2 regions of the Paenibacillus sp. NPDC057886 genome follow, and region 1 is predicted to be linked to the other one. Evidence: riboswitches for the same ligand, from Rfam matches in the RefSeq annotation. Region 1 holds a riboswitch; the other holds the start of a gene.

Region 1 (4,613 bases):
AACAACGGATGCCATCGTACTCGCGGTAAGCCAGGCTGGAGTAAATAAACCGCTCATCAGTTATGCCGGGACGGCTACGGTCATGGGTGCAGCTATCGGCAGGCTGGTGTATGACACAATAACGGAAAGCCTGCAAGCCGCGCAGGAGTGGAAAGAGAGGAATAACAAGCAATGACATCTCTGCTGCATCAATGGGCTACTTGGCCGATCTGGACGGGAATGGCTGGAGCCTGGATTATTGTAGGAGCATACATATTGGATCGCTTCATCGGAGATCCACGCTGGATTCCTCATCCGGTGATTGGCATGGGAAAGGCCATCTCTGCACTGGAGCGGGCGATAAGGTCGCGGGTGGACTCGAACGAGGCTCTCAAAAGGGCAGGCGTATTATTTCCACTTTTGATTGCAGGCGGTTCTTTTGCACTGACTTGGGGATTAATCTATGTGCTGGGTCTTATCCATCCCGCCGTTGCGGTTGTGGCAGAAGTCGTGCTGATAGCAACCACCATTGCCTCGAAAGGTTTGAAAGATGCAGGCATGGAAGTTTACCGCCATCTGAGACAACAGGACTGGCCTGCGGCGAGACGTTCACTGGGTATGATTGTAGGGCGTGATACGGCTCATCTGGATGAACCGGAGATTGTGCGAGGGACGGTGGAGACTGTGGCGGAGAATATCGTGGATGCCATTGTCTCTCCATTGTTCTATGCCCTGATTGGTGGTGCACCACTTGCCATGGCCTACCGGGCCGTGAATACACTGGATTCCATGGTGGGTTATAAAAATGAAAAATATCTTCATCTCGGCTGGGCGTCTGCCCGTCTGGATGATTGGGCCAACTGGATTCCCGCACGGCTTACCGCCTTGCTGTTGATTATGGGAGCGTGGTTCATGAAGATGGATGCAAGAGGGGCATCGCGCATGGTATTCCGGGATGCACGACTGCACCCAAGCCCGAATAGCGGTTTTCCCGAGTCGGCGGTGGCTGGAGCATTAGGCATAAGACTTGGCGGGCATAACGTATATCACGGAGTGGCTTCATTTCGCGCTTATATGGGCGAGCCTACAAGGCGGATGGAAGCAGAAGATATCGTACGAACAACACGGCTTATGTTCTGGTCAGCAGGTTCTTTTGTTTTATTATGTTCGTTGGTCACCTTAGTGATATGGTCTGCTGGAGGTGCACTGCTATGGAGATAGAAGCTGGACAGGGTGGAATGCAAAGCCGCGAGGTTATTTTGATACGTCATGGTACAACGGCGTGGAACTTGGAAAAAAGATATCTTGGGCATACCGACATCGGACTGTTGCCCGGAGCAGAGCAGGAGCTATTTTCGCTGCGTGAGCAATTCAGCAATATCACATGCGACGCCCTGTATTGCAGTGATCTGCAGCGTTGTCAGCAGACACTTACACAGATTGCACCGTCCCAAGCGGGACAGGCCGAGCTTGATCCCCGACTAAGGGAGATCGACTTTGGTCAGTGGGAGGGGTTGACCTACGATCAGCTCAAGAACAATCCACAGTACCGAAAATGGATTGATGCCCCGCAGGAGATGACACCCCCTAAGGGTGAGCCTTGGAAAGCATTTGCAGAGCGTATTGATTCATTTATGGAAGAGAGTCTGATGTCCTTTTCACCCATACTGCACTCTCCCAACACGAACGTACCAAAGATAGCCGTCATTACGCATGGCGGTGTTATTCGTTATATGGTGTCACGTCTCATTCCGGATCAAGGATTCTGGGATACGCAGGTGATACCAGGACAAGCGATAAAGATTCGGCTGGATGGCAATGGGGGGAGCTGGGTTGGAACCAGATTGACTTTTCCGTAAATCGGGTTGTAAGGATGTACAATATAACCTATAATCACAACAGAAGTGTGACTTAGCAAGTGCATCATCGGATGGAGGCTCAACAAGCTCTACCAAGGATGCAGGATGCTCACTTGAATGGTTGAACAATATTAGCGACCAAGGGTCCCGCAGCAATGTTTCATGGGTTCATAGAAGGCCATGAACGGCAAACGGGTGAAATAGGGAAGCCGGTGTAAATCCGGCACGGTCCCGCCACTGTAAATCAGGATGAATTCCTGTAAGTCAGGTTACCTGCCCTGGACGTATAAACCGGTGTTCCTTCGAGGAAAGGACAGCGTTTCGGGCAGTTCTCTGTGCATATACAGCGCCAAGCTGACCATGCACAGATCGCCACATGCGAGACGTCATCCCTGATCCTGACCCAAGGATTGGGGATTTTATTTTTTCATATAAGATGAACCTAATATTTACAAGAGAACGAAGAGTGCAGAACCAATCTGAAGGAGCGTAAGCGTTCGCCTTTATCACCGGATTTTTTCCTTTTCGAAAAGGGAATCAAAAAAAATCTGGGGATAACAGCGATCGGAAGATGGTACTGCAATCGTAGTGGCCTAGTGTAAAGTTTGATGGATCAACTTATATAGGAACACAAATTCAAGCGGAATTGGGACAGGAGCACTACTCACTAGAATGGATAGAGAAGGGGAGAATGAACACAATGAATTTCAAGACATGGAAAGGCATGGCGTCACTGCTGAGCGCAGCGATGCTGGCACTGGCTTTGGCCGGTTGTGGTACAACAACAACGAACGAGGGTACAGGAACCTCGCAACCGGCACAGGAGCAATCCCAAGGCCAGGCGCAGACGGATCTCAAAACACAATATCCACTTACCGTTACAGATGCAACGGGTGAATCGTTCACGTTTGACAAGGCACCAGCAAAAATCGTATCCGTGTCTCCAGCTGAGACCGAAACGCTGTTTGCACTCGGATTGGACGAGCAGATTGTAGGGGTATCCGACTATGATGATTATCCTGAAGCTGCGACAACCAAAGCGAAAATGGGCGGCGTGGCCAAGCCGAACGAAGAGTCCATCATTGCCGCAGAAGCCGATATCGTATTCACAGGTATCTCGATGAGCGAAGAGTCTGTGAAGAAACTGCGCGATCTGGGCATTACGATTTTCAAAACAGATCCTAAATCAGTGGATGATGTGATGAACAACATTGAAACCTTTGGTAAAATCACGGATCATCAGGAAAAAGCACAGGAGATCATCACCCAGATGAAAAAAGATGTGGCTGATGTAACTGAAGCTGTGAAGGCAGTTAAACCGGAAGAAAAGAAAAAAGTATATGTTGAGTTCTCCCCAGGCTGGACTGTGGGTAAAGGTGAATTCATGGATGAATTGATCACACTGGCCGGAGGTAACAACGTAGCTTCCGATCTGACAGGCTGGAATCAGATTAATGAAGAGAACATTATTGCTTCCAATCCAGACGTTATCCTGTATGCGAACGATGTCATTGATGAAAATTCCAAAACATTGGATCAAATCATCAAAGCACGCAGCGGATGGGATCAAATCACGGCTGTGAAAAATGATGCAGTCATCGGTCTGGATGCCAACCTGTTGAGCCGTCCGGGACCACGGGTAACCCAAGGTCTGAAAGAAGTAGCCAAAGCGATCTACCCTGATCTGTTCAAATGAGTAAAAAACTGGCAGTGTACGGAACGGCCGGAATTGTGCTGCTTGTGTTAACCGTGCTCATCTGCACGGGCATCGGTTCGGTTGCCCTGCCTGCCTTGGACATTGCGGGCATCTTGCTTCATCGCATTCCCTGGCTGGGCGACTGGATTGTTCCTGACTGGAATACAGCAGCAGAACAGATTATATGGAAGGTCAGATTCCCACGTGTACTGCTTGCCGTGCTTGTAGGTGCATCACTGGCGATTGCCGGAACTGGATTCCAGGGGGTTCTTCGTAACCCTCTGGCTGATCCGTTTACCCTGGGCGTATCGTCCGGTGCATCGGTAGGTGCGGCTTTTCTGATTTTTTTTGGATTACAGTATGCGCTCATTGGGATCTGGACTCTGCCACTGGTCGCGTTTCTGACGGGAGTAATCACATTGTGGTTTGTACTGGCCCTCGCTCGTGAAGGACGCAAAATACCGACACACAGCCTGATTCTGGCTGGAGTGGTCATGCAAAGTTTCCTGGGAGCCGTAGTCTCCTTCCTGTCGACCATGTCGAAACAGACAATCAATGAAATTATATACTGGACGATGGGAAGTCTGGCACTGCGTGGGTGGTCGTATACGGCCATCCTTTTCCCGTATTTTGTGCTGGGACTGATTTTCCTCTGGAGCCGTGCGCGTTCGTTGAATGTGCTTGCCTTGGGGGAACGACAGGCCGCGCATATTGGGGTTCAAGTTGATGGATTGAAGCTGTCTGTGCTAGCTGTAGGTACGCTGCTTACGGCAGGTGCTGTCTCTGTATCCGGCGTGATCGGCTTCGTTGGATTGGTCATTCCGCATATTCTGCGGCTCATCGTGGGACCTGATTATCGCTTGCTGGTGCCTTTGTCCGCAATTGGCGGGGCCATCTTTATGGTCTGGGCAGACACGATTGCCCGCTCATTGCTGGCCCCAACCGAAATTCCGCTGGGTGTGGTTACGGCCTTCGTTGGAGCGCCATTCTTCGCGTATCTGTTACACCGGAACAAAAAGCTGCGGAAGGGGATGATGCCATGAGTACATTCATGAAAACAGACCTTACCAAGAGTCGGC
Region 2 (4,613 bases), on a different contig from region 1:
CGCTCAATCATATTCAACATCTCGTCCTTGCCTGGAACACGCGGACTGTGGATGTCGTATACACCGAGTCCGATGCCTTTGTCATACGTATTCTGCTCGAAGCTGCCTACCAGTTCCCCATGGCTACGGGATGTTTCGATCGAGATAACATCTGCATCCAAGTCGCTGATGGCATCAATAATATCATCGAACTCGCAGTAGCACATGTGGGTATGCACCTGCGTTGTTGGTTTTACGGTTGCAGTAGCTAAACGGAAGGATTCCACGGCCCATTGCAGGTACTCATCCCACTTGCTTCGTTTGAGTGGAAGTCCTTCACGCAGAGCTGGCTCATCAACCTGAATCATCTCAATGCCTGCTTGCTCGAGCGCTTCAACCTCGTCCCGAATGGCGCGAGCAATCTGGTAGGATACTTCGCTGCGTGGAATATCCGAGCGGACAAAGGACCAGTTCAGAATCGTTACCGGGCCTGTGAGCATGCCTTTCACAGGTTTGTTGGTCAGTGTCTGGGCATACGCCGTTTCTTTCACCGTCATCGGTTCATTGAACAGCACATCTCCGTAAATTACAGGTGGCTTCACGCAGCGTGAGCCGTAGGATTGTACCCAGCCATTTTTGGTGAAGGCGAATCCGGTCAGCTTCTCACCGAAAAACTCGACCATATCGGTACGTTCGAACTCACCGTGTACCAGCACATCCAGACCAATTTCCTCCTGGATGGTAATCCATTCCTGGATCTGTTCACGCACATAAGCGTCATATTGCTCCGCATTCCATTCACCTTTACGGAAGAGTGCGCGTGCTTTGCGCACGTCTGCCGTTTGCGGGAAGCTGCCAATGGTTGTTGTTGGCAGCAGCGGGAGCGACCATTTTTGCTGCTGCAATTCGCGTCGCTCCTGGAATGACGCGTTGCGAAGCAGCTGCTCGTCAGCGTGCACCCCTGCAGGCGCACCACTCAGGCGTGTCCGTGATTCGGACACGCTCAGCAGGCGCACCGCTTCGGTGCTCGCCTGGGCGCGGCGGCTGGCTTCAGCCAAAGCCGCTGCTTGGTCCGCCTGCTTCGCACCGCCGGACAACAACGTGCCGAGCGTCGCAATTTCTTCCAGCTTCTCGTCGGCAAAGGCCAGGGCATTGCGCAGTACCGGATCAAGCGCGCTCTCCTGAGCGGCAGTAACCGGTACATGCAACAGGCTGCAGGAAGGCTGAATGATCAGCTTGCCTTCGGCTGCGAATTCAGCCACCTGCTCCAGCAGCTTCGCCGTCTCCGCGAGATCGGCGCGCCAGATGTTGCGCCCGTCGATGACACCGGCGCCCAACCATTTATCCAGCGGGAAGCCATACTCCCGCAGGCTGGCCAGGTTGCCTTCATAGCCGTGGACCAGGTCCAGGCCGATTCCGGCTACAGGCAGTGCTGTCACGACCGGATAAGCTTCCACCGATTCGAAGTACGTTTGAAGCAGCAGCTTCAATTCCGGTGCGGCTTGTGCCAAGGCAGCATACACCTGTTGCAGCAAGGCTTCATCTTCGGAAGAGACCGCCAGCGTCAGAGCAGGCTCATCGATCTGTACCCACTGTACGCCTTCTGCTTGTAGTTCGGACAGAAGCTGGCCGTATACTGGAACGAGGCGTGTGACGATCTCTGCGAAGCGCTCCGCGTCATAGCCTTTGGCGAACCGTACATACGAGTACGGGCCGACAACGACCGGTTTACCTTCCAGCCCAAGCTCCTGCTTCGCTTCGCGATAGGCGGCAAGGGGTTTATTTTCAAGCAATGCAAATGCAGTGTCATTATGAATCTCAGGTACGATGTAGTGATAGTTGGTGTTCAGCCACTTGGTCATCTCACAGGCGGTTGCCTGATCATTACCCCGGGCCATGGCGTAGTAGGTAGATACGGATACCGGTCCGCCTGAATGGTTAAAACGCTCAGGAACGACGCCAAACATCGCGGATACGTCAAGAATATGATCATAGTAGGAGAAGTCGCCCACAGGAATCAGATCGAGCTGCTGTGCCTGCTGTTTCTTCAGATCCTGCAACCGAAGCGTGGTTAGCTCCTGATGAAGCGTGGATTCATCGATTCGACCGGCCCAGAAGGACTCCAGTGCTTTTTTCCATTCGCGTCCCGCACCGATGCGGGGGTAACCGAGGTTGCCTGTCAGTACTTGTGCCTGTTGTTGCTGTGATTGCGACATGTAAAATTCCTCCTCATTTATAATAAATAAACTCATCAAGTTGAAGCTATTGTGGTGTGTTTCATTTGAAAGCATCAAAAAAAGGCATTCTTTCCGATTCCATACCCCGAGAAACAGGCATCAAGATTGACGACTGTGCACAAAGATAGAATGGGAAAGAACACCTGCTATAAGTAGTTGTAGCGGTTGCTCTAACACCTCCCTATCTTCCGTAGGTCATGCGATGCTGTCGAAACAGGCAGGTCTCCTGGCTTACGGATCATGGTCTTGTACATGTCCTTCCCGGTGGATACACCAGTGGATTGCTTATGTACAGACTCCCCGTTTACAGTGGCGGGACCGCGACGGACTTACACCGTGCTTCCCTTTTAAGCCTGACCACGCGTTTAGCGCGGTCGGCACCTGTTTCCGTGTGCAGAAATGTGCGTACACATCTCCGGCTATGAAATTGGTGACCAAGCATATAGGATAGATTGTATAATGATGCAATCGTCGTATACTTGCTCTTATGCTACCAATCATAGACGATAACCTACGGGCTTGCAACATATAACATTAATCCGATCGGAAATAAAATAGAACCCTATGAAACCTTGGTTTATTGCCAGATTGAATTCTTAAAAAAACTCCTTAAAATGAACCCAATCATCGCCCACGCTAATGCTTGATTCAACCCAATAAAAAAACCGTTACCATGCATCTAACTGCATGGTAACGATTGTCTGGCCAGCCATCGTTGCACCCACATCGATGATGCGCTGATTACGACTGCCGCGAAAAGGAAGAGACACATCACGCTCAGCTGCGATATAAGGCCCATCGATAATGACGTCGCATAGCCGGGATAACTCCGCCCGTGACGGGTCTGTAATCAGCTCTTCATATACAAACCCCGTGTAGGCCCATACGGTCAGATTAGGCCGAGCGGTCCGAAGCTGCCGAACCCAGGAGGTGCACTCTGCGGCAGAGAAAAAAGGATCACCCCCGCATAAGGTAACCCCTTCCAGCAAGGGGTGCGAAGTCACTTCATGTAAAATCTGCTGCTGCCGCTCCGCCGTGAAAGGTTCACCTGCCCGGAAGCTCCACGAATCGGGACTGAAACAGCCCGGACAGGCATGTCGGCATCCGCTGATGAACAACACAGCACGCAGGCCCGTACCTTCATTCACTGATTCCGGGATATAACCATACAGATTCACCGATGCTTCACCCGGTCTCGCACTTCGGCCTGCTTCGCCGTATTGAAGCGTACTTTATAGTCACCGGTCAGATATCCCGTCACCCGGCGCAGTCGCTGGAAATGCACGTGGTTTTCATGAGCTTCACATCCAGGACATACATCTCCGATGACGCCCTCATAGCCACAGGAAGGACAGCGATCAATCGGATGATTAATGGAGAAATACCCGATGTCCTGGGCCAGCGCGTATTGCACGATTCGTTGGAAAGCTGCGGTATTGGCCCTTACATTCCCGTCGAGTTCGACATAAGAGATCGCCCCGGCATTACATAATGAGTGGAAGGGAGCTTCCAATTCAATCTTACGATAGGCAGGAAGGGTATGATAGACCGGGATGTGAAATGAATTGGTGTAGTATTCCCGGTCATTGACCCCAACGATGCTGCCGTATCGCTCACGATCAATCTTGGTGAATTTGCCGGATAGACCCTCGGCGGGCGTAGCAAATAAAGTGATATTCAGGTTATGCTGCTCACTCATCCGGTCACAGAACTCTCTCATCGTACGAATAACATTTAGAGCTTCACGATGTACATGGAGGTCTTGTCCATGGTGACGGCCATATAGAGCGGTCATACATTCAGCAAGCCCGATAAAACCAAGGGATAACGTACCATGCTTCAACAGGTCGGCTACCGGTTCATTCGGAGCCAATTGTTCACCACCTTCCCACACTCCTTCCCGCATCATGAAGTCCGATGCTTTGGCAGGCTGGTTCATCTGAATTCGATACCGGTGCAGCAGTCCATCCGTAGCATTGTGCATGACGGATTCCAATGCCGTATAGAAGCCCGCCCGGTCAGCGATGGCTCTTGTTCCCTGGCAGATCCCATATCGAATGCCGAGCTTGACCAGATTGATGGTATTAAAGGACAGGTTCCCTTTGCCGCTCTGACGATTGCGTCCGAAGCGATCAGCCAGTGTGCGTGTCCGGCATCCCATCGTCGCAATGATCGTATCGGGATCTTCCGGTTGATAATAGGGCAGGTTGAAGGAAGCATCCACATTGACAAAATTCGGATACATGCGCCGTGAGGAACAGGTCACAGCGAGCCGGAACAGATCGTAATTCGGATCTCCCTCAGATTGGTTAATTCCTTGCTTGCACTGGAAAATATGCTGTGGAAACACGGGAGTTTCCCCGTTACCGAGTCCACGAATGGTCGCTTCCAGCAACG

Evidence for each region. Region 1 has a riboswitch for cobalamin ahead of ACFVQB_RS13420 (ABC transporter substrate-binding protein). Riboswitches for the same ligand answer to the same signal wherever they lie in the genome.
Region 2: linked by a shared signal. The riboswitch ahead of metE (5-methyltetrahydropteroyltriglutamate--homocysteine S-methyltransferase) and the one ahead of ACFVQB_RS13420 (ABC transporter substrate-binding protein) in region 1 are both predicted to bind cobalamin.

What each region holds. Positions count from the first base shown of each region.
Region 1 covers NZ_JBHVMZ010000003.1:613,451-618,063, forward strand. The annotation lists gene ACFVQB_RS13405 (adenosylcobinamide amidohydrolase) at 1-175, shown strand, start outside; gene cbiB (adenosylcobinamide-phosphate synthase CbiB) at 220-1,200, shown strand; gene ACFVQB_RS13415 (histidine phosphatase family protein) at 1,191-1,838, shown strand; cobalamin riboswitch at 1,986-2,133, shown strand; gene ACFVQB_RS13420 (ABC transporter substrate-binding protein) at 2,539-3,534, shown strand; gene ACFVQB_RS13425 (FecCD family ABC transporter permease) at 3,531-4,577, shown strand; gene ACFVQB_RS13430 (ABC transporter ATP-binding protein) at 4,574-4,613, shown strand, end outside.
Region 2 covers NZ_JBHVMZ010000002.1:283,982-288,594, reverse strand. The annotation lists gene metE (5-methyltetrahydropteroyltriglutamate--homocysteine S-methyltransferase) at 1-2,195, opposite strand, end outside; cobalamin riboswitch at 2,416-2,616, opposite strand; gene nrdG (anaerobic ribonucleoside-triphosphate reductase activating protein) at 2,885-3,394, opposite strand; gene ACFVQB_RS08390 (anaerobic ribonucleoside triphosphate reductase) at 3,391-4,613, opposite strand, start outside.